DNA from 3 places in the Amycolatopsis sp. NPDC049252 genome. Region 1 is predicted to be linked to each of the others. Evidence: riboswitches for the same ligand, from Rfam matches in the RefSeq annotation. Region 1 holds a riboswitch; each other region holds the start of a gene.
The links. Region 1 has a riboswitch for S-adenosylmethionine ahead of ACGFMK_RS00395 (methionine ABC transporter ATP-binding protein). Riboswitches for the same ligand answer to the same signal wherever they lie in the genome.
Positions count from the first base shown of each region.

Region 1 (7,760 bases):
CTTCGGACAGTGGCAGGATCCGCACCTCGCGGATCTCGATGATCGCGACACCCTGGTCGCCGGAGTCGACCACCAGTTCGCGCTCGCCGGCCACGGGTGGCACCTCGCCGTCGGCTTCGTAACCCGCGAGCAGCGCGGAGGTCGTCGTCTTCGTGCCGTCGAGGATGGCCGCGACGAGCTTGTCCCGCAACGGTCCCGGAAACGCGAACTCGGCGCGCTTCACGCGTGCACCCGCGGCGAGGCCGGGCGCGGCGCGTCGTCGCCGCCGACCACCCGCGCACCCGGGACCGGGCCGTGCGCCACGCGGACCGTGCGGCACACCCCCGCGCCCGACAGCTCGGCCGCGACCTCGACCGCCGTCTGCGCGTCTTCGCAGAGGAACGCGCACGTCGGGCCGGAACCGGAGACCGTGCCCGCGAGCGCACCCGCGTTGACCCCCGCGCGCAGGGTGCGGCGCAGCCCCGGGCGCAGCGACACCGCGGCCGCCTGGAGGTCGTTGCCCAGCAGCAGCGCCAGCTGACGCGGGTCACCCGAGGCCAGCGCCTCGACGACCGGGGTGTGCGAGCCGATCCGCGGCGGGTTGCCCTCCGCGCGCAGGCGGTCCAGCTCGCCGAACACCTTCGGCGTCGAGAGGCCGCGCTGGTCGAAGGCCAGCACCCAGTGGAACGTGTGACGCGACAGCACCGGGACGAGCTGCTCGCCCCGGCCGGTGCCCAGCGCCGTGCCGCCGTAGAGCGCGAACGGGACGTCGCTGCCCAGGCCGGCGGCGATCTCCGCGAGCTCGTCACGGGTGATTTCGAGGTTCCAGAGCGAAGCGAGCCCGACGAGCGTCGCCGCCGCGTCGGCGCTGCCGCCCGCCATGCCGCCGGCCACCGGGATGCCCTTGCGCAGCACCACGCGCACCTTCGGCTCTCCGGTGCGGCCGACGTGCGCGGCCAGCGCTTCGACGGCGCGCCAGGCCAGGTTGGTGGCGTCGGTCGGGACCGTGCCCTCGCCTTCGCCGTAGATCTCCAGGCCCGGCTCCTCGGTGACCGCGACGGTCACCTCGTCGGTCAGCGACAGGGCCTGGAACACGGTCACCAGTTCGTGGTAACCGTCTTCACGCAGGTCGTCGACCGCCAGGTGCAGGTTGACCTTGGCCGGAACCCGGACGGTGACTGGGGGCGGAACTACAGCGAGCACCCGACCAGCCTACGTGCCCGCACCGGCCGGCTTCCCGTCAGGAGAAAGGACGTCGAGTGCGACGGCGAGCGCGACGTCGGCCGGCGTGCCCGGACCACCCTCGCCGCTGTTGAGCTGGACGGCGACCAGGGCGAGCCGGGCCCGCAGGTCCGACTCGGGGTCGGCCGAACCGCCGCGGAGCCGTTCGTGCAGCCGCAGCATCCGATCGGCCAGGCCCGCGCCGGCCGCGATGGCCTTCAACGCCGACGTGTTGCGCTGGACCAGGCCCATCACCGGGCCGAACCGGGTCTCGACCAGCCCGGCGTACGCGGTGAGCAGCTCGGCCGGGCGCGTCTCACGCTCGAGGAGGTCGTCGAGCGCGGTTCCCCAGTCCTCGAGGAGGCTCGAAACGATGTCCTCCTTCGTGCGGAAGTGGTAGTACAGCGCGGCTTTCGTGACGTTCAGCCGCTCGGCGATCTCCCGCAGCGAGCTGCCCTCGTAGCCCTGCTCGGCGAACAGTTCGAGCGCGACGCGCTGGATCCGTTCGCGCGTGTCGGTGCGCCGCCCGGCCATGCCCCACCTCTCAACTTACTTGACGGCCGACTAGCAATGACTTACCTTCGGCATTGCTTGTCGGCCGACAAGCAATGCATCCACAGCTTACCTCGGGGGTTCCCCATGACCACAACCGCGCCAGCGCGTGCCGCGAGCCGCTGGCTCGCGCTCGCCGCGCTGGGCCTGGCCCAGCTCATGGTCGTGCTCGACACGACGGTCGTGAACATCGCTTTGCCCTCGGCGCAACGCGCGCTGGGGATGTCCGACACCGGCCGCCAGTGGACGATCTCCGCGTACACGCTGGCGTTCGGTGGCCTGCTCCTGCTCGGCGGGCGGATGGCCGACCGGTTCGGCCGCCGCACGACGCTGCTCGTCGGCGTCGCCGGGTTCGCCGTGGCCTCCGCGCTCGGCGGCGCGGCGCCGTCGGCCGGCTGGCTGATCGCCGCGCGCGCCGCCCAGGGCGTGTTCGCCGCTCTGCTCGCGCCGTCGACGATGTCCCTGCTGACACTCACCTTCACCGACCCGCGCGAACGCGGGAAGGCGTACGGGATCTTCAGCGCGATCATGATGTCCGGCTCCGCGCTCGGTCTCACGCTCGGCGGCGCGCTGACCGAGTTCCTCGACTGGCGCTGGTCGCTGTACATTAACGTGCCCCTCGCCGTGGTCGCCGGGCTGGGCGCCTGGTTCGCCGTGCCGGCCACGGCCGGGCACCGCGAAACGAAGCTGGACTGGACCAGTGCGGCACTCAGCTGCGGCGGGGTCGTCGTACTCGTGCACGCGCTGTCCGAAGCGGCCACGTCCGGCTGGAACTCGTTGACCGTACTGGGTTTTCTCGCGTTGGCGGTGGCGCTGCTCGGCGCGTTCGTCGTCCGGCAGGCCCGGCACCCGCACCCGCTGCTGCCGCTCGCGGTGGTGCGCGACCGCGCCCGCGCCGTCGCGTACCTGACCGTCGGGACGGCGTCGTTCGGCGCGTTCGGGATGTTCCTGTTCCTGACTTACCAGCTGCAGGTGGTGATGGGGTACGGCGCGCTCGCCGCGGCGCTGGCGTTCCTGCCGACGCTGGGCGCGAACCTCTTCGCGTCGGCCCAGCTGTCCGGACGGCTCCTGGCGCGGTTCGGCCCGCGTCCGCTGCTGGCGGGCGGGCTGCTCGTGCTCGCCTGCGGGCTGCTGCTGGCCGTCCGGCTGACGCCGGACGCCTCGTACGCCGCGGTGATCCTGCCGATGCAGCTGCTGCTGGGCCTCGGCGCCGGGCTGTGCATGCCGGTGGTGCTGAACGTCGCGACCCGGGACGTCGGCGCGCGGGACGCGGGGGCCGCGTCGGCGTTCGTCACGACGTCACAGCAGGTCGGCGCGTCCCTGGGGACGGCGACGCTGAACACGATCGCCACCGCGGCGGCAGCCGGGCTGACCACGTCGGCGGCGATCGTCCACGGTTACACGACGGCTGCGGCCTGGGCGGCGGCCCTGGTCGCCACGGCCGCCCTCGCCGCCCTCCTGCTGCTCCCGCGCGGCACCCGCTGAAAGCCGTGAATGGCCCATTGAGGGACTCTAAGTCCCTCAATGGGCCATTCACGGCACTTCGGGTCAGGCTGCGGCGACGCCCTGGGGGCCACGCGCGGTGTGCGTCACGTGGCCGCCGCGCTCGGCGACCCACGCCAGCGCCGCGTCGGCCCGCTCGCCGCGGACACCCAGGCGGAACCGGCCCACCGGGGTGTCGCCGATCCGGGTCAGGCCGCCGCCGATGGTGGCGAACTCGACGTCGAAGCGGCCCGCGGCCTCGGGCAGCAGCGCACCGACCGACGCGAAGCCGACCAGCACGACGTCGACCGAGCGGTCGTAGCGCGACGCCTGCGAGCGGGTCGTCTCGATGGCCGGCAGCAGCGCCTGCGCGGTGCGGCTCGTCGGGTCAGAAACCAGGTCGAGGACGGTGCCGCGCTCGACGACGGTGCCGTCTTCGAGCACCGCGACGTCGTCGCAGACGCGGCGGACGACGCTCGCGTCCGGCGTCGTGACCACGATGGTGACGCCCAGCTCGGCGCGCGCCCGGTCGAGGACGGTCAGCACGGCGCCGGCCTCCTCCGGGTCGATGCCGGCGGTCGGGTCGTCGGCGAGCAGCACCGCGGGGGCCGCGGCCAGCGCCTTCGCCACGGCGACGCGACGGAGCTGCCCGGCGGTCAGCTCGCCCGGACGCTGCGCGGCGCGCGGGGTCAGGCCGACGAGGTCGAGCAGCGAGCCGACCTTGCTGCGGCGCTGCGGGCCGTCGACGCCGAGCTGCTCCAGCGGGGAGGCGATGTTGCCGGCGATGGTCCGCTCGGCGATCAGCTCCGGCTTGGTGCCAACAACGCCGAGCTGGCGGCGGATCTCGCGCAGCCGCCGGCCGTCGAGGGTGCCGGTGTTGAGGCCGTCGAGCCGGACGACACCGCGGTCGGGCCGCTCCTGGAGCGCGATGCACCGGGCGAGGACGGACTTGCCGGACCCGGCCGGGCCGACCACGCCGAACAGTGAGCCGGCCTGGACGTCGACGCTCACGTCGCGCAGCGCGACGACCGGATTTCCGTTGAGGGCAAAGGACTTGGACAGGTTTTCGACGGTGATCACGAAGGCTCCAGAAAACGGGGCGCGTTGCTGTACGCGTCCGGCCGCAAGCGAGTGTCCGTCCTCTATGGACGGTGCATGAAGAAGAGGTGTGACGGGTCGATCAAGCTCAGTTGGAGCGTCGACATGCGGTCACGGAGCGGCGACCCTCGTCGACTACGCGGCGTTTGGTCAGCAGCAGCGGGCGAGCAACCCTCTTCATCGGGACGGCCTCCATCGGTCCTGGCGGTAGCACCTGCCCTGCGGAGGGTGGTTGCTGCGACTTCGGCGAGCCAGGTCTCTCAGTCGCTCGGGATGGACGTATTGAGTAAAACCGATCCCGAGGAGCGAAAGCAAGCCTGCTGGGCCAGATCACACGACTGGAGGTGTCCGAATCGCGGGATCAGCACCACGGAGGGCGTATTTTCACGCGGCCGCGACGCGACCCGTGTGGACGCGTCAGCGAACGGCGGCGAGCCGGGCGAAGGCGTGCACGTCCAGCTGCTCGCCGCGGGTCTTCGGGTCGATACCGGCGGCGACCAGCAGTTCGCCGGCCCGCTCGGCCGACCCCGCCCAGCCGGCGAGCGCGGCGCGGAGGGTCTTCCTGCGTTGTGAGAACGCGGCGTCCACGAGGCCGAACAGCCGATCCCGGTCCTCGGACGCCGGCGCGTCACCGCGCTCGAAGGCGACGAGCGCCGAGTCGACGTTCGGCACCGGCCAGAACACCGAGCGTGGCACGGCGGCGACCTTGCGTGCCGGGCCGTACCAGGCGAGCTTGACGCTCGGGACGCCGTAGATCCGGCTGCCCGGGCCCGCGGCCATCCGGTCGGCGACCTCGGTCTGGACCATCACGAGCCCGGACCTGAGGGAGGGCAGTTCGGCGAGCAGGTGCAGCACCACCGGCACGGCGACGTTGTAGGGCAGGTTGGCCACGAGCGAAGTGGGCTCGACGGGCAGGTCGCCGCTCGCGACGCGCATGGCGTCGGCCTCGACGACGTCCAGCCGCCCCGCGACATCCGGCCCGCGCTCGGCGACGGTCTTCGGAAGGCGTTCGGCGAGCTTGGGATCGATCTCGACGGCCACGACCCGCGCCCCGGCGGCGAGCAGCCCGAGGGTCAGGGAGCCGAGCCCGGGCCCGACCTCGAGCACGACATCGTCCGGCCCGACGTGCGCGAGCTCGACGATCCGCCGGACGGTGTTGGGATCGTGCACGAAGTTCTGCCCGAGCTTCTTCGTCGGCCGCACGTCGAGCTCGGCCGCCAGCCCGCGGATCTCGGCAGGTCCCAGCAGTTCAACCACCGGGTGAGCTTACCCAGCGTGGTCCGGCAACCCCGCACGCCCGCCCGGAGGCATCGACCACGCACCCGGCCAGTCGACTCACGTACCCAGAGGGTCGACTCGCGTGTTTGAGCAGTCGACCTACGTGATCAGACCCGTGACTCACGTGCTTGGAGGCGGAACTCGCGTGATCAGGCGGGTATCTCGCGTGATTGGGCGGGCATCGCCGTGATGACTCGGCAGACACGCGTGATGCCCTTGGGACACGTGTGATGCCCCGGGGATCACGGGTGATGCCTCGTCCCGCACGCGAACCGGCCCCCGCCGGGAGGCGGGGGCCGTTTCGGGAAGAAAGAAAAATCAGGCCTTCTTGCCGCAGACCGGCCAGGCGCTGTAGCTGCCGCCGCGTCCGGCCTTGACCTTCTCGGCGATCGCGATCTGCTCTTCACGCGAAGCCTGGCTCGGCAGCGCGGCGTACTGGGAACCGCCGTAGGCGTTCCAGGTCTGCTTGTCGAACTGCAGGCCGCCGTAGTAGCCGTTGCCGGTGTTGATGGCCCAGTTGCCGCCCGACTCGCACTGCGCGATGCGGTCCCACGCGGAACCGTCGCCGATGTCCGGGGTCGCGGCCTTCTTGGTGCCGACGTGGATGATCTTCGGCTTGGCCGGAGTGATCACCTGCTCCGACATCGACTGGCGCGAGACCTCTTTGCCGTTCTTCTGCGTGACCTTGTAGGTCACCATCTTCTCGCCCGGCGTGCCCGGGTCCTCGACCTGGGTCTTGCCCTTGTCGAGGTCCGGGTCGTCGACCTTCTGCTCGGGCGGGTCGATGGTCTCCTTCTGGTTCACCATCGACACGCCGGTCCGGCTGATGTGGACCTCGGCGCCGTCGGTCAGCTTGACGTCCAGGCCGCCCTCGGCCGCGTCCTCCGGGCCCAGGGTGAGCTTGTACTCGCCCAGGAACTCCTTCGTCGTGACCGCGGTCGTGGTGACCTGCTTCGGCTCGTTCGCGCCGTCGTAGAGCGTGATGTGCTTGAGGGTCTTGATCTGGACGGTCGCGCCGTCGAGCGGCAGTTCGCCGTCCTTCGGCATCGACATCCAGGTGCCGGCCTCTTCGGCCTGCTTCATGCCGAGCTGGGTGAGCGCGTCACCGAGGTGCGTCGCGCGGACCCACGAGGTGTGCTCCGCGCCGTCGACGACCAGCTTCAGCTGGCGGCCGCGCTCGAGCTTGATGACGCCGCCGTCGCCGACCTCGGCCTGCGGGGACGGGGAGAGCGAGTCGTGCGCGCCGACGGACAGGCCCGCGTCCTCCAGCACTTCGCCGACGGTGTCGCCGAACGAGTGCACGGTGGTCTGCTGGCCGTCGACGTCGACGGTGACGCTCTTGTTCATCGCCAGCGCGGCCGCGCCGCCACCGGCGACGCTGATCATGACGCTGAGGACGGCGCCCTTGAGGAAGCGGCGCTTCCAGACCTTGGAGGTCGCCCGGATGCTCTCGTCCATCGCGGCCTTCTTGGCCTGCGGGGACGCGGTCCGGTCCGCCTCGAACTCGTCCGGGATGACGATCGGCGGCAGGTACGTGGTCTCCGCGTTGATGAGGCGGATCAGCTCGTCGACGTCGACGTCGATCTCGGCCATCATCGCGTCGGCGTCGGGGCCGAGCGCGGCGAGGATGTCCTGCTGCGTGATGTTCGGGTCGTCAGAAAAGTCGAGCTGGCCGTACGCGGTGTCCTCGAAGTAATTGCGGTCGAGGACGGCGGCGGAGCGTGCTCCAGCCTGTCTGCTACCTGTCACCGGGTCGTTCCCTTTCCCAAGACGCCGTTCGGGGCGGCGTCTTTACGTCTGGGCCCGCAGCCGGCGCCATCGTCACGGTCCCGGTCGTACCAACCCGGTTCCGCTTCCCCGACGTGCACTGACGTGACTGAGGGCGTAACAGCCGGCAACTGCATGGTGCAGTACCGACCGGCACGATCACGGGACAGTAACGGGTCCCGCCGGGTTGCGCAAACACCCCCCGGAGTGTCGTGATCTGAGTCACTCCATCAGGTGGGCGATCAAGGAACCCGGTTGTCGCAATGCGTTCAACCCGTTGTGACACTGGGGAGTCGGTAGATCCGCTCCGCAGTGGTCCGGACCGATTCGGCGACTTCGTGGACAGCTTCGCCCCTGAGCGCCGCGAGGTGACGGACGGTGTA
Region 1 covers NZ_JBICSQ010000001.1:73,618-81,377, forward strand. Annotated here, with positions in the region: gene ACGFMK_RS00375 (ASCH domain-containing protein) at 1-223, opposite strand, end outside; gene ACGFMK_RS00380 (4-(cytidine 5'-diphospho)-2-C-methyl-D-erythritol kinase) at 220-1,182, opposite strand; gene ACGFMK_RS00385 (TetR/AcrR family transcriptional regulator) at 1,192-1,734, opposite strand; gene ACGFMK_RS00390 (DHA2 family efflux MFS transporter permease subunit) at 1,840-3,237, shown strand; gene ACGFMK_RS00395 (methionine ABC transporter ATP-binding protein) at 3,301-4,314, opposite strand; SAM riboswitch class I at 4,522-4,612, opposite strand; gene rsmA (16S rRNA (adenine(1518)-N(6)/adenine(1519)-N(6))-dimethyltransferase RsmA) at 4,750-5,589, opposite strand; gene ACGFMK_RS00405 (transglycosylase family protein) at 5,929-7,359, opposite strand; gene ACGFMK_RS00410 (TatD family hydrolase) at 7,647-7,760, opposite strand, start outside.

Region 2 (7,760 bases), on a different contig from region 1:
GCGTGCCCCAGACGGCGTCCTGGGCCCGCGGTGACGAACCCGCGCGCGCCGGGGGTGCCCCCGGCGGCAAGAAGGGCCGGCTCGGCGAGGTCATGGAGACCCAGGGCCTGGAGGGCGAGCAGCTGACGGTGCAGCTGCTCGAGGTCCAGGACCCGGCGGACTTCCTGTTCGGCGCGGCCGGCTACCGCCTGGAAGAGGGCGAACGCTCGGTGGTCGTGCACACGGAGATCACCAACCGCGGCGCGATCCCGTTCGCGTCCCTGCCGGACAACTACCTCGAGCTGCTCACCGCCGACGGCCAGGCGGTCGGCAAGGCCCCGGTGTCGCTGACCTCGCGGCCGCCGCACAAGATCGGCGTCAAGCCCGGCGAAACCCTGGGCGGCCACACGGTTTACGTGCTGCCGGACACCACCCGTGTGGTCTCGGTCCGCTGGAGCCCTCGTCCCGAACCCGACGAGCGCACGCTGACCTGGTCGATCGAGGATTAATAGCTCTCGTCCTGCAGGAGTTTCAGCGCGTTCGCCAGGTCGTCCGGGTACTCCGACTCGAACTGGACCCACCGGCCGTCCGCCGGGTGCGCGAACCCCAGCGTCTTGGCGTGCAGCCACTGCCGGTTCAGCCCGAGCTTGCGGGCCAGCACCGGGTCCGCGCCGTAGGTCAGGTCGCCGACGCACGGGTGCTTCAGAGCCGAGAAGTGGACGCGGATCTGGTGCGTCCGCCCGGTTTCGAGCTTGATGTGCGCCAGCGACGCCGCGCGGAACGCCTCGACGACCTCGTAGTGCGTCACGCTCGGGCGGCCGCCCTGGACCACCGCGAACTTGTAGTCGTGGCGGGGGTGCCGGTCGATCGGCGCGTCGATCGTGCCGCGGGTCGGGTCCGGGTGGCCCTGGACGATCGCGTGGTAGCCCTTGTCGACCGTGCGTTCCTTGAACGCGCGCTTCAGCACGGTGTACGCGTGCTCGCTCTTGGCCACCACCATGACGCCGGTGGTGCCCGCGTCGAGCCGGTGCACCACACCCTGGCGCTCGGCCGCCCCCGACGTCGCGATGCGCAGGCCGGCCGCGGCGAGGCCGCCGACCACCGTCGGGCCGGTCCAGCCCGGGCTCGGGTGCACGGCGACGCCGACCGGCTTGGAGATCACGACGATGTCGTCGTCGTCGTGCAGGATCTGCATGCCTTCGACCGGCTCGGCGACGATCTCGACCGGGTTCGCCGGCTCGGGGAGCGTGACCTCCAGCAGACCACCTGCGGCCAGCCGGTCCGACTTGCCGGCCGGACGGCCGTCCAGCAGCACGTCCCCGGATTCGGCGAGTTCCGCGACCACCGTGCGGGACAGCCCGAGCATCTTGGCGAGGCCGGCGTCGACCCGCATCCCGTCGAGCCCGTCGGGCACCGGGAGCATCCGCGAGCTCACGCCTGCTCCCCCTGCTCCGGCTCGGCCATCTTCTTGTCCTTGGTCTTGTCCTTGGTCGACGTGCCGTCGTAGTCCTTGCCCAGCAGGGACAGCAGCACGATCAGCGCGCCGCCGACGCAGATCGCCGAGTCGGCGATGTTGAAGATCGCGAAGCCCTTGCCGTTGGGGGCGAACGCCGAGATGAAGTCGACGACGTGGCCCTGCAGCCCGCCGGGCGCGCGGAAGATCCGGTCGGTGAGGTTGCCCAGGGCCCCGGCCAGCACCAGGCCGAGGCCGATCGCCCAGCCGATCGAGCGCAGCCGCCGCGACAGCCAGATGATCGCGATGACGACGGCGAGCGCGACCAGCGCCAGCACCCACGTCATGCCGGTGGCCATCGAGAACGCGGCACCCGGGTTGCGGATCACCTGCAGGTAGATCAGCCCGCCGAGGATCCGGACCGGCTCCTTGCCCTCGAGGTTGGCGGCGACCAGGTTCTTCGTCACCAGGTCGATCGCCCAGAACACGACCGCGACGGCGAACACCCAGCCCACGCGGCGCTTCGGCAGCTGCTTCGCCGGGGTCTCCGGCGTCTCCGGCACGGGCTCGGGCACCGCCTCGGCGGCGGCGTCGGTGTCGGGTTCGGAGTGGCTGGGCTCGGTGCTCACCGCTCCATTGTCCACGCCTGGTCAGACCGCGTCGGCGGCAGTGCCGCGGGGACGCCGCAGGAGGACCGCGAACGCGCCGGCGAACAGCACACCCGCCGCGCACAGCGCCCCGGCCACCGGCGGCAGGAAGACCACCGTGACCAGCGCGAACACCCCGGTGACGGCCAGCACGAGCCAGCTGCGCTCGTACCCGGCCAGCAGCAGGAGCCCCAACGTCGCCAGCAGGGGACCGCGCACGTCGCCGGGGATCCGCAGCTGCAGGGCCCCGACCAGGTCGAGCAGCGGGACGGCGGCCAGGGCGCCCAGCGCGGTGAGCACGAAGCGGCCGGTGCGCGGCGGCGTCCCGGCGCGGCGCAGGCTCAGCCAGTACCAGCCCGCGACGGCGAGCACGACGCAGGCAAGGCCGACGAGCCAGCCGAGCGTGGCCGGGGGCACCGTGTCCACCGCGGTGACCTCGGCCAGGTGGTCGTAACCGGGCGGGAAGGTCGCGCCGCTGAGTTCGCCGGAGCCGAGGCCCGAAAGCTCCTGGGTGAGGGTGTAGCCGCGCAGGTTCGTGAACTCGCCGGTGCCGGCGAGGCTTTCGCCGGGCAGCTCGGCCAGCACCATGATCAGCTGGGCGAACCCCAGCGCCGCCAACGGGAACCAGGACCTTCGCGCACTCCCCATCCGGGCAGGATAGCGGCGAACGCCCCGGCCACGAGCAGGGTCGCGGAGATCAGCGCGCCCGGCAGATCCGCGATCGCGACGGCCACCACCCCGGCGACCAGGGCCACCACGAGCACCAGCGGGCTGCGTTCGTACCAGGCGACCAGGGCGAGCCCGAGCGTCACGAGCAGCGGACCGCGGGTGGCGGCGTCCCAGTCGAACTCGCTGAACAGCATCAGGTCTGCCAGCGGCACGCCGACGAGCACGCCGGCCGCGATCGCCACCGCGGGCTTCGCGCTCAGCCGCCGGGTGACGGCGTACCAGCCCACGACCGCGAGGAACGCGGCCATGAGCAGGATCTGCCACGCCGGACCGGTGCCCCCGCTGTACGCCCGGGCCATGTCGGCGGCGCTGAGGAACTGGGTGCGCCCGGACCCTTCGATCCGGAAGCCGAACAGGCCCTCGTAGTACCGCCCCGCTGCCGGCAGGTGCTCCGAAAGTTCCGCGGCCACGGCCGAGCGCTCGAACAGCTCGACCGTGACCAGGACCAGCTCTGCGAAACCCAGCAACGCCAACGGAACCCAGTGCCTCCCCATCGGCCCAGGTTAACGCTCAGCAGAACGGCGGCAGCTCCCGCGGGTCGCCGACGGGGGCCCAGCGGCCGTCCGCCTTGGTGTACTCCCAGCGGGCGCCGCGGGCGACGATCTGGCGCAGGGCCAGCAGCACGCGGTCGACGTGCTCCTCGGTGCTGCCCAGGCCGAGGCTGACGCGGACCGCCTGCCGGCCTTCGCCGCCGGTGACGGCGATCAGGCGCCGGGCCGCGATGTGGGCGCAGAAGGCGCCGTCGCGGACGCCGATGCCGTACTCCGCCGAGAGAACCGCCGCGAGCCAGCCCGGGTCGAAGCCGTCGACGACGAAGCTGACCGTGCCGACGCGGTCGACCGGCGCGTCGAACAGCCGCAGCTCGGCGCAGCCCGGGACGCTCTCGAGCCCTTTGCGCAGCCGGGTGAGCAGCGCCTGCTCGTGCGCTTCGACGGCGTCCCAGTTCCGGCTCAGGGTTTCGCAGGCGACGCCGAGCGCGTACACGCCGACCGTGTTGGGGGAACCGGCTTCGTGGCGCTCGGGGCCGGTGTTCCAGACGACGGCGTCCTCCGTGACGAGCTTGGTCGCGCCGCCGCCGGCGAGGTACGGGCGGGCGGCGCGCAGCCAGTCGGCGCGGCCGATCAGCGCACCCGCCCCGAAGGGCGCGTACAGCTTGTGGCCGGACAGCGCGACGTAGTCGACGTCCAGGTCCCGCAGGGAAACCCGGCGGTGCGGTGCGAGCTGGGCGGCGTCGAGGGCGATCCGGGCGCCGTGCTTCCGGGCCACCGCCGCGATTTCCGCCACCGGGAGCAGCTCGCCGGTCACGTTGGACGCGCCGGTGACGACGACCAGCCGGGGTCCCTGCGGGGATTCCGCGAGCGCTTCGTCCACAGCGGACACCGCGGCGAGCCGGGTCCGCGGGGTCGGCAGGCGCCGGACGTTCGGGCCCGGCCACGGAAGCAGCGCGGCGTGGTGCTCGGTGTCGAACACGACCACCGAGGTGCGCGGCGGGAGGCTGCGGGCGAGCAGGTTGAAGGAATCGGTGGTGTTGCGGGTGAACACGACCGTGTCGGTCTTCCGCGCGCCGACGAACCGGCGCAGGGTGTCGCGGGTGCGCTCGTAGAGCTTCGTCGAGACCTGCGACGCGAAGCCCGCGCCGCGGTGGACGCTGGCGTACCAGGGCAGGAACTCGTCGACGGCCGAGCGCACGGCGTCGAGACACGGCGCGCTCGCCGCGTGGTCGAGGTTGGCGTAACCGATGTCGCCGCCGGTGACGAGCGGCACCCGCAGCGAGGCACCCGCCACCGTCGGAACGGCTTGCGGCGCAAGGGTTTCGGGGGTGCTGGTGCGGTCGATGGCGAGAGTCATCGGTGCCTCCTCGGCGATCCGGGGGACCCCCGGCGAGGGGCCCGCGCTTGCCCGTCGCACGGCGCGACCGGCCCGGTCCTCACCCGGGGCACCCCACCGCGGAAGGAGGGTTGCCGGCCAGCAAGCCGGGGCTTGACGCTGGCACTCATGACCTGACACAAAAGGTAACCGAGAATCGGCGTGGCTGCCAGACCCCTCCTCACATTCTGAGACGCCGCTCACAAGCCCGGCAAGATCCGAGAAGGGTCAGAGCTTCGCGCGGAAGTGACCCGGCAGCTGCGTCACCATGCGGTCGGAAAGGTGCGTCGCGGTGCCGGTGTACTGGTCCGCACCCGCGGTGAAAAGCCAGCCGCCCAACGTCTTCCCGTCGATCGGCTCGCCGTGCGCCGCCGCGACCGTCGTCGAGACCTGGCTGTAGGCGAGGCCGTTCCAGTTCTCGGCGGCCGCGTCCGGCAGTGTCCAGAGCGTGAAGTGCACGTGCGCGCCGGTGCTGCTGCCGCCGCACGGCAGGGCGTTGCCGGTCGAGCCGAGCACGTCGCCGGCCTCGACCTGCTCACCGTCGGTGACCTTGATGCCCTCCATGTGGTAGTACCCGGTGCGCCAGCCACCGGCGTGGTCGATGGTCACCCAGTCGCCGCCCGCGCAGTGCTGCAGGTGGACCGTGCCGGCCAGCGGCGCCCGCACGGTCTTGTCGGCCGGGCTCAGGTCGAGGGCGTTCTTCACGCCGGTGCTGCCGTCGTCGGAGTGGATGCCGGCCGAGTACACCTGCTGACCGGCCTTGAACGGCAGCGCCAGCACCGGAAACGGCCCCACCTCGGCGGCCGCGTCCGGGACGGCGGCGAGCCCGAGCCCCAGGACGGCCGCCGCGACTAGACCGGCTGCGCGCACGTGAAGTGTGATCACCCTGCGTACTCCTTTGGCTCTCTGCTCACCCATTCGAGCTAACGAATGGAGCGCAGAGTAAGCCAAAAGGAGGAACGCGGGAAGATCTTGGTGAGAGTCATTCACCCTTGCGGGAAAAGATCACCAGGTAGGCGCGGAGATCGGACAAGCACCGGACAACGCCGGTCGCCACGGACGAAGGGCCCCCGGTCAGATGCCCGACTCGCCGCGCCAGCGGGCCAGGCGCCCGGCGCGGTCCACCGCGCGCAGCCGGCGCTCGACGTCGTCGCGGACCGTGGCCGTCGTGACCACCAGGAGCTGGTCGTGCTCCTGCAGTCGGCTGGTCTTCTGCGGGGTGAAGCCCGCGCCCTCGCGGACGACCAGGCTGACCGTCGCCCCCACCGGCAGTCGCAGCTCGGACAGGTAGACGCCGTGCAGCTTCGAGCCCGGCTGGATGCGGACCTGCAGCAGCTCGGCGCCCAGTTCGTCCAGCGGCGCGGAGTCGACGTCGATCTCGTACGCCTCGGACTTCTTCGACAGCCCGAGCCAGCGCGCGAGCGGGCCGAGGGTCGCGCCCTGGAGCAGCGTCAGCACGATGACCAGCACGAACACCGCGTCGACCAGGCGCTGAGCACCGGGCAGGCCCTCCGACAGCGGGATCATCGCGAGCACGATCGGCACCGCGCCGCGCAGGCCGGCCCACGACAGGAACGCCTGTTCCCGCCAGGGCAGCCGGAACGGCAGCATCGACAGCACCACGGAGATCGGCCGCGCCAGCAGCAGCACGACCGCACCCGCGACCAGTCCCGGCACCAGCGTCTCGAGCAGCCGGCTCGGCGAGGCGAACAGCCCGAGCAGCACGAACAGCCCGATCTGCGCCAGCCAGCCCAGGCCTTCGGCGAACGACAGCGTGTCCGAGCGGTGCGGCAGCCGCGAGTTGCCCAGCACCAGCGCCGCGACGTACGTGGCGAGCAGGCCCGACGCGTGCAGCAGCTGCCCGGACGAGTACGCGACGACGCACACCGCGACCGTGGCCAGCGGGTACAGGCCGGTCGCCGGGAGCGCGGCCCGCCGCAGCGCGATCCCGCCGAGCCAGCCGAACGCCAGCCCGATCGCCAGGCCCGCCGCCAGCTCGTAGACCGCCAGGAACGGCAGCGTCCAGTCCACTGTGGTGCCCTCGGCCAGCACCACGACGGCGATGTAGGCCGGCGCGTCGTTGATGCCGGACTCCAGCTCCAGCGCGCCGACCAGGCGCTTGCCGATCCCGGCCGTGCGCAGCACCGAGAACACCGCCGCCGCGTCGGTCGACGAGAGGACCGCGCCCCACAGCAGCGCGAGCCGCCAGTCGAGGCCCAGCAGCCAGTGCAGGGCCGCGCCGGTGACCGCGATGCTCACCACCACGGCCACTGTGGACAGTACGATTCCGATGCCCAGCGAGGGTTTCACCGCCGACCACCGGGTCGTCAGCCCGCCTTCGGCGAGGATCATGACGAGCGCGGCGAGGCCGAGCGACTGGGTCAGGCCGGGGTTGTCGAAGCGGATGCCGAAGCCGGCTTCCCCCAGCACGACGCCGATGCCGAGGTAGAGCAGCAGCGAGGGCAGGCCGAGCCGGATCGAGACGCGCACGGCGAGCACGGAGGCGAGCAGGACGACACCGCCGACGCCGAGCAGCACGGGAAGCTGGTCCATGCCGCCTCCCTCCCGAGTGCCGTGGGGCCCTCAGAATAGTGAAGCGGCCGGATTAACTCGTTTGTGTACCACTGGGACGAGTCGGACACCCGGTGTGTTAAGGCTGCAACGCGGCGAGATCGACACCGAGGGCCGCGAACGGCTTCCCGGCCGCGGGCAGCACCTTCACGGCGCGGTTGCCCTCGGCGGCGACCCAGCCGGCGTCGACGGCCCGGTCGAGCAGCGCCGCGGGCAATGCCCCGGCGAGGTGGTCCCGCCGCTCCGTCCAATCCAGACAGTCGCGCAGCAGCGCCCGCCGCCCGTCCGGCCGCGGTACGCCCAGCTCGTCGAGCACCGCGTGGCCCCGGTCGGTCAGCGCCAGCCCGGCGTCCGCGCTGACCAGCCCCTCGGCCAGCATGCCGTCACGCAGCGCGACGCCGACGACGCCCGCCAGGTGGTCGTAACAGGTGCGGGCGAACCCGAGCCGCCGCACCCGCACCGTCGACTTCAGCCCGGTCACCGGCCGGTGCTCGGCGTGCTGGGCCAGGTGCTCG
Region 2 covers NZ_JBICSQ010000019.1:119,261-127,020, forward strand. Annotated here, with positions in the region: gene ACGFMK_RS22265 (AsnC family transcriptional regulator) at 1-488, shown strand, start outside; gene ACGFMK_RS22270 (RluA family pseudouridine synthase) at 485-1,414, opposite strand; gene lspA (signal peptidase II) at 1,411-1,995, opposite strand; gene ACGFMK_RS22280 (hypothetical protein) at 2,083-2,727, opposite strand; gene ACGFMK_RS22285 (hypothetical protein) at 2,670-3,302, opposite strand; gene ACGFMK_RS22290 (aminotransferase class V-fold PLP-dependent enzyme) at 3,319-4,656, opposite strand; SAM riboswitch class IV at 4,695-4,809, opposite strand; gene ACGFMK_RS22295 (M23 family metallopeptidase) at 4,903-5,559, opposite strand; gene ACGFMK_RS22300 (potassium/proton antiporter) at 5,749-7,227, opposite strand; gene ACGFMK_RS22305 (ArsR/SmtB family transcription factor) at 7,325-7,760, opposite strand, start outside.
Region 2: it holds a riboswitch for S-adenosylmethionine, as region 1 does, so the genes downstream of both, ACGFMK_RS22290 (aminotransferase class V-fold PLP-dependent enzyme) here and ACGFMK_RS00395 (methionine ABC transporter ATP-binding protein) in region 1, are expected to answer to the same signal.

Region 3 (7,760 bases), on a different contig from region 1:
CTGGTCGACGGCGTGGTGTCGCTCGACGGCGTGGAGACCGGCCCGGCGGCGGTCGCCGAGGCGATGAGCCAGCGCAAGATCGTCACGACGTCCCGGCCGACCCCGGCCGAGTTCGCGAAGGAGTTCCGGGCGGCGTTCGCCGACGGCGCGGACGCGGTCGTGTCGGTCCACCTTTCCCGTGAGCTGTCGGGCACGTGGGAAGCGGCGGTGCTGGCCGCGCAGGAGGTCGGGCCGGACCGGGTGCGCGTGGTCGACTCCCGCACGACTGCGATGGGCCTGGGGTTCGCCGCGCTGCACGCCGCGGACGCCGCGGCGGCCGGCGCGGATCCGAAGGCGGTCGAGGCGGCGGCGATGACCGCGGCCAAGTGCTCGTCGACGTTGTTTGTCGTGGAAACCCTGGAGTACCTGCGCCGCGGCGGCCGGATCGGCCCGGCCGCGGCGCTGCTGGGGACGGCGCTGGCGGTGAAGCCGGTGCTGCACATGTCCGACGGCCGGATCCTGCCGCTGGAGAAGGTCCGCACCATGAACCGGGCGATCGCGCGGCTGGTCGAGCTGGCGGCCCGGGCCGCGGACGACGACGACGTCGAGCTCGCCGTCCACCACCTGGCCTCGCCGGAGCGGGCGGTCGAGCTGGCGAACCGGCTGGAGGAGGCGGTGCCCCGGTCGGCGGGCTGCGTCGTCTCCGAGCTGGGCGCGGTGATCGGCGCGCACACCGGGCCCGGGGTGCTGGGCGTGGTGGTGCAGCGCAGGGTCCCGGCCCGGCCGGACGCCTGACCCTCCAGCATCTCATCCGGGTACGACGAAAACGGCCGTACCCGGACCGGTCCGGCGGGATCCATCCACAACACCCCGGTTGTCCACAGGACGCGGCGGCGCCCCTGTCGGCGCCTCCCCGCGACCCCTAACGTCGATCGTGTGTTCGAGCAGCCCGCCCGGGATCCGGGCCTCCCCGTCAACGACCGGCTCGCCTGGCTGGCCGACCAGCTCTCGCCCGATGCGAGCACGGTCGGGCCGGGCGGCCGGCTGGTCCGGCGCTGGCTGCCGGGCGGCGCGACCGGCGCGGGCCGTCGCCGCTGGGCGATCGCCGGCGTCTTCGCGGCCGTCGTGCTGCTCGTCCTCGGCTCGGTCGCGCTGCTGGGCGGCCGTCCGGCACCCGAGCCACCGCCGCCGCTGCCGAGCGCGAAACCCGCGGGTGAAGCGGCGGCGGCGCCGAAGGCCGGTCTCGTCGTCAGCGTCATCGGCCGCGTCCGGTCGCCCGGCCTGGTCACAGTGCCCCAGGGCTCGCGGGTCGCGGACGTCCTGCGGGCCGCCGGGGGAGCCGATCCCGGCGCGGACCTCAGCTCGGTGAACCTCGCGCGCAAGGTGACCGACGGCGAACAGCTCGCGGTCGGGATCCCGGCGCCTGCCGCACCACCCGGCGTCCCCGAAGGCGGCGGGAAGGTCGACCTCAACGCGGCGAGCACGGACCAGCTGGACACGTTGCCCGGTGTCGGCGAGGTGATGGCCAAGCGGATCGTCCAATGGCGCACGGAACACGGCGGATTCACGAAGGTCGAGCAACTGCGCGACGTCGACGGCATCGGCGAAAGCAAGTTCGAGAAGCTCCGCGGGCAGGTGACGGTCGGATGAGCATCCTTCCTGCGACTGACACCCGGCAGGACATGCGGCTGGTCCCGGCGGCCCTCGCGTGCTGGCTCGCGGCTCTGTCCGGGCTGCTGCTCGGCTGGTGGACGGCGGTCGCTGTCGGGCTCGCGTCGGCGGCCCTGGCCGGTGTGGTGCTCTGGCGGGCTCGTGGCCGGCCACGAGCGCTCGGCGCGGCAGCGGCGTTGCTGGTGCTCGGCCTGGTCATCGCCGGTCCGGTCGCCTGGCGGATTCGCGATGCCGAGCACGACAGCCTGCGCGTGGCCGCTGCCCAGGGGCTGCCCGCGACGCTCAGGGTGGTCGTCGCGGAACGGCCGAGGCCGGTGCGAAGCGCGGGCTACGCTGATCAACAGGCGGGCGCCCGGTCCGTGGTCCTGTCCGCCGACGTCCGCACGGCGTCCGTCGACGGGCAGCCCGTCGGGTCGTCCGGGCGGGTCCTGCTGCTCGCACCGGTCGCGGCGTGGGCGAGCATGTTGCCGGGCCAGGAGGTCTCGGTGGCGGGCCTGCTGATGCCGCCGCGTGGGCCGGACCTCACCGTGGCGGTGCTGTCCGTGCGCGGTCCACCCGGCGAGCCGGGTCCGGCGCCGTGGTGGCAGGAGGCCGCGGCCGGGCTGCGATCCGGCCTGCACGACCTGAGCCAGACCCTGCCGGAAGAACCCGCGGGCCTGCTGCCGGGCCTGGTCCTGGGCGACACGAGCGCGTTGTCACCCCGGGTCGAGCAGGAGTTCGTCACGGCGGGCCTGGCTCACTTGACCGCGGTCAGCGGGGGAAACCTCGCCGTCGCGTGTGGTGCGGTCCTGCTCCTGCTGCGCGTCCTTCGGCTGGGCCCTCGGCTGTCGGCCGTGGCGGCCGGGCTGTGCCTGGTGGGGTTCCTGGTCCTGGTCGGCCCGGAGCCGAGCGTGCTGCGCGCCGGGGTCATGGCGGCGGTCGCGTTGCTGGCCTTGGCGTTGGGACGCCGGGGTTCGGCGCTGCCCGCGCTGGCTTTCGCGGTGTGCGTGCTGGTGGTGGCGGACCCGGCGATGGCCACGGACTTCGGGTTCGCGTTGTCGGTCTTCGCCACGGCCGGGCTCGTTCTGCTGGCCCCGCGCTGGGCCGGGGTGCTGGTCCGTCGCGGCGTCCCACCGGGCTTCGCCGAAGGGCTCGCCGTACCGCTCGCCGCCTTCGTGGTGACGGCGCCGGTGCTGGCGGGGATGGCGGGCACGGTGAGCCTGGTGTCGGTGGTGACCAACATCCTCGCCGCGCCCGTCGTCGCCCCGGCCACGGTCCTCGGGGTGCTGGCGACGGTCGCCGGGCCCTGGTGGCCGGGAGCCGGAGCGTTCCTGGTGCACCTCGCCGGGCCGGAGGCCGAGTGGCTGATTTTCGTGGCGCGGCACGGCGCGCGGGCGCCGGGCGCGGTCGTGGCCTGGCCCGGCGGCTGGGCGGGCGCGCTGCTCGCGGCCGGCGTGCTCGCGGTGCTGGTGTTCGCCGTGCGGTACCGGCAGATGCGGGTGCTCCTGGCGATCCTGGTCGTCGGCGCGCTGCTGGTGTTCGTGCCGGTACGGGTGCTGGCACCGGCTTGGCCGCCGCGGAACTGGGCGATGGTCGAATGCGACGTCGGCCAGGGTGACGCCGTCGTGCTGGCGACGTCGGAGCCGGGGCGGGCGGTCGTGGTGGACACCGGGCCCGAGCCCGGGCCGGTCGACGAGTGCCTGCACCGGCTGTCGGTCGACCGGATCCCGTTGCTGGTACTGAGTCACCTGCACGCCGACCACATCGGCGGGCTCGTGTCGGTCTTCGACGGCCGGTCGGTCGGCGGCATCGCCATCGGGCCGGGGCGGGCGCCGGACTGGGCGTGGCGGCAGGTCGCCGCGGAAGCGTCCCGCGAAGGGGTGCCGCTGGTGGAGCTGAGCCCGGGAGAGCGGGTCGACCTGCCCGGCCTGACGCTCGACGTGCTCGGCCCTCGCTACGTGCCGTCGCGCTCGGCCGTTCAGCAGGACGGTACGACGATCAACAACAGTTCGGTCGTCCTGCGCGCGGAGACGGCGGCCGGCCGCGTGCTCATGACGGGTGATGTCGAGCTGGCGGCCCAGGCCGATCTCCTGGCCGATGTCGGCGACCTGAAAGCGGAGGTGCTCAAGGTGCCACACCACGGTTCGCGCTACTCGCTGCCGGCGTTCCTCGCCGCGGTGGCACCGCGGACGGCGCTCATCAGCGTAGGCGCGGGCAACAGCTACGGCCACCCGAGTAAGTCCACAGTGGACACACTGACGGCGCTGGGTGCCCTGGTGACCCGGACCGACGTCGACGGCGACACAGCTGTGGTGCCGGACCCGTCAGGCCCGGCGATAGCCCGCCGAGGTGAGCCACGCGGCCCGCCTCACCGCTGACTTCCGTTGTCCCGCACCGCGTTCCCGCCGAGGCGAGCCTGGCTCGCCCCGGCGGGGAGACGTCAGTAGCCGAGGGCCTCGTTCACGGCCGCGGCTGACGCCGGCACGGTCGCCTTCGGGCCCACGTGGTTCTCGATGGCGTCGAGGGTCTTGAGGCCGTCGCCGGTGATGAGGAGCACCGTCTCGGCGTCCGGGTCCAGCTTGCCCGTCTCGACCAGCTTCTTCGCCGTGGCGACGGTGACCCCGCCGGCCGTCTCGGTGAAGATGCCCTCGGTGCGGGCCAGCAGCCGGATGCCCTCGACGACCTCTTCGTCGGTGACGTCCTCGATCGAGCCACCGGTACGGTTGACGATGTCGAGCACGTACGGGCCGTCGGCCGGGTTGCCGATCGCCAGCGAGCGGGCGATGGTGTCCGGCTTCACCGGCTGGACGACGTCGTGGCCGGCGCGGAACGCGGCCGAGACCGGCGAGCAGCCGGTGGCCTGGGCGCCGAACACCTTGTACGGGCTGGCGTCCACGAGGCCGAGCTGGCCCAGCTCGCGGAAACCCTTGTCCACCTTGGTGAGCTGCGAACCGGAGGCGATCGGCACGACGATCTGCGGCGGGATCCGCCAGCCGAGCTGCTCGGCGACCTCGAAGGCGAGCGTCTTCGAACCCTCGGAGTAGTACGGGCGGACGTTGACGTTCACGAACGCCCAGCTCGGGTGCTCGCCGGCCAGCTCGGTGGCGAGGCGGTTGACGTCGTCGTAGTTGCCGTCGACTGCGATCAGGTCGCCGTCGTACACCGCGGTGGTGAGGATCTTGGCGCGCTCGAGGGACTTGGGGATCAGCACGACCGACTTCCAGCCCGCGCGCGCCGCCGCGGCGGCGACGGCGTTGGCCAGGTTGCCGGTCGAGGGACAGGCGAGCACCTCGAAGCCGAACTCGCGGGCCGCGGCCAGCGCGACGGCGACCACGCGGTCCTTGAAGGAGTGCGTCGGGTTGCCGGTGTCGTCCTTGACCCACAGGCGCTTGAGGCCGAGCTCCTTGGCCAGGCGGTCGGCGCGGATCAGCCGCGTCGCGCCGGGCTCGGTGTTCGGGATCTCTTCGATGTTGGACGGAACCGGGAGGAGCTTCTTGTAGCGCCAGATGTTCTTGGGGCCGGCCTCGATGTCTTCGCGGCGGACGCGGCCGAAGTCGTAGGCGACTTCGAGCGGCGAGAAGTCTTCGGCGGAGACGAACTCGGGGGCGAGCGGCTGCCGGTGGCCCTCTTCCTTCGACACCAGTTCGACGGCCGGTCCGAGATCCGGGGTCTTGGTGGTGGAGGTCGTGCCGAGGGTTGCGGTCATCGCGAGGTTCCTTTCCTCATCTGCCCCGCCGAAGCGGGCCGGAATTGGCACCGTGGTCGTCAGCTACCCCGCGATCGCGGGATGACAGGCTGTACGCCGGTTGCCGGGGCTTCGTCGGGCCGTTCCCTCTGCCCCTCTGGATGAGCGGTATTCAGTTTTCGGCGCGCACCGAACGAGCGCTGCCTCGAAGACACCGTACGACATGGCCCTCGAGCCGTGCCATGGTGTCCGCTCGACATCACCGGAGCGGGCGCACGATCGCGCAAGTGAGAAGATTCCGGGGTGACCGCGCAAGCCACCGCCCCGGCCCCGCTGCACCTGGTCCTGGGTGAGGAAGAACTGCTGATCGAGCGGGCCGTCCGTGACACGCTCGCCGCCGCCCGCGCGATGGACGCGACGGCCGAGCTGACGCGGGCGCGGGTGTCCGATCTCACAGCGCCCGAGCTGGCCGAACTGGTCAGCCCGTCGCTGTTCAGCGAGGGCCGGGTGATCGTCCTCGAGTCGGCGCAGGACATCTCGCAGGAGCTGTCCGACGCCGTGGCGTCGTACCTGAAGGACCCGGCGGACGGCGTCGTGCTCGTCGTCGTGCACACCGGCGGCGGGCGCAGCAAAGCGGGCAAGACGCTCCCCGCGGCGCTCAAGAAGGCCGGCGCCGAGGTGACCGAGTGCCCGAAGATGACCAAGCCCGCCGAGCGGGAGCAGTTCGTCCGCCACGAGGTGCGCCGGGCGGGCGGCAAGATCGACCCGGCCGGGGTCGCCGCGCTCATCGACGCCGTGGGCTCCGACCTGCGGGAACTGTCTTCCGCGGCCACGCAGCTCGTGGCGGACGCGGGCGGCGTCGTGGACGCCGACGCCGTGCACCGCTACCACCGCGGCCGCGCCGACGTGACGGGGTTCGCCGTGGCCGAGAAGGCGGTGAGCGGTGACCGGTCGGCGGCGCTGGAGTCGTTGCGCTGGGCGATGCAGCTCGGCGTCCCGCACGTCCTGGTCGCCGACGCGCTGGCCGACGCGGTCCGCACGATCGCCCGTGTCTCCGGTGCGGGCCGCGGCAACCCGAACCAGCTGGCCGGTGAGCTGGGCATGCCGCCGTGGAAGGTCCGCAAGGCGCAGGGCCAGTCCCGCGGCTGGAACCAGGACGGCCTCGCCACCGCGATGCGGGTGGTCGCCCGGCTGAACGCCGAGGTCAAGGGCGTCGCGGCGGACCCGGGCTACGCGCTGGAGCGGGCTGTCCTGCAGGTGGCGGCGGCCAAGGGCGACCGCTGACCATGAAGAAAGCCCCGGCCGGGGCCGGGGCTTCTCCAGAAAATCAGTCAGTCGGCTCAGAGCGAGTTGACGCGCTTCGCGAGCGCCGACTTCTTGTTGGCGGCCTGGTTGGCGTGGATGACGCCCTTCGAGACGGCCTTGTCCAGCTTCTGGGCGGCGTCGCGCTGCAGCTCGACGGCCTTGGCCTTGTCACCGGAGTCGGCGGCTTCGCGGACCTTGCGGATCGCGGTCTTCACCGAGGACCGGATCGCCTGGTTGCGCTGACGCGCCTTCTCGTTCGTGGTGATGCGCTTGATCTGCGACTTGATGTTGGCCATGAGGCGCTCCTGCTTTCACTCGGTGAGATCCGCCGCCGCGCTCGTGTGGCCCCGCGAAAAGCGGGTTTCCTCCATGACGGAATGCCGCACGGCAACGAGCGTCAACCTTAACAGCCCAGCTCGGACCGCCCGCGACCGCGTCCGGCGAGGCGCTGATCACCGGGAGTACGGTGGACGGCGGTAGTGCCTAGGGTTCCGTCACCGGTCCGCCCCAGCCAGCAGGACAACCAGGAACCGGTGGGTCTGGTCCGAGCGGCACCATCGGCGGGTCCGGACGGCCTGCCGTTCATCTGACGGGACAAAAGCCTGGAGGACCCGGGTTTTCGCGCGCGCGAAAACCCGTAAGGGGTCCTGTGAACACCACCGCTCTGTCCTTCGTCGTCGTCGCGGCCGTCGTGCACGCCGCGTGGAACCTTGCCGCCAAACGCATCCAGGCCGGCGGCACCCAGTTCGTCTGGCTCTACTACACGGTTTCCGCCGTCGCCCTGCTGCCGGTGACGGTGGTGCTGCTGGTCGTCGAACCGCAGCGTCCACAGTGGAGCTGGCTGCTGGCCGCGGCGGGCACGTCGGTGCTGCACGTCGCCTACGGCATCGTGCTGCAGCGCGGCTACCGCGTAGGCGATCTCTCCGTCGTCTACCCCGTCGCGCGGGGCACCGGGCCGCTGCTGTCGGTGCTGGCCGCCGTCCTGGTCCTCGGCGAACGGCCCGGCCGGCTCGGCCTGCTCGGCGCGTTCCTGGTGATCACCGGGGTGCTCGTGATCAGCACCGGCCGCCGGGGCGCCGCCGCCGACGACCCGGCCGCCGCCAGGGCCCGGCGCGCCGGGATCTTCTACGGCGTCCTGACC
Region 3 covers NZ_JBICSQ010000006.1:179,097-186,856, forward strand. Annotated here, with positions in the region: gene ACGFMK_RS11880 (DegV family protein) at 1-774, shown strand, start outside; gene ACGFMK_RS11885 (helix-hairpin-helix domain-containing protein) at 916-1,629, shown strand; gene ACGFMK_RS11890 (ComEC/Rec2 family competence protein) at 1,626-4,007, shown strand; gene thrC (threonine synthase) at 4,070-5,335, opposite strand; SAM riboswitch class I at 5,349-5,482, opposite strand; gene holA (DNA polymerase III subunit delta) at 5,618-6,598, shown strand; gene rpsT (30S ribosomal protein S20) at 6,655-6,915, opposite strand; gene ACGFMK_RS11910 (EamA family transporter) at 7,269-7,760, shown strand, end outside.
Region 3: it holds a riboswitch for S-adenosylmethionine, as region 1 does, so the genes downstream of both, thrC (threonine synthase) here and ACGFMK_RS00395 (methionine ABC transporter ATP-binding protein) in region 1, are expected to answer to the same signal.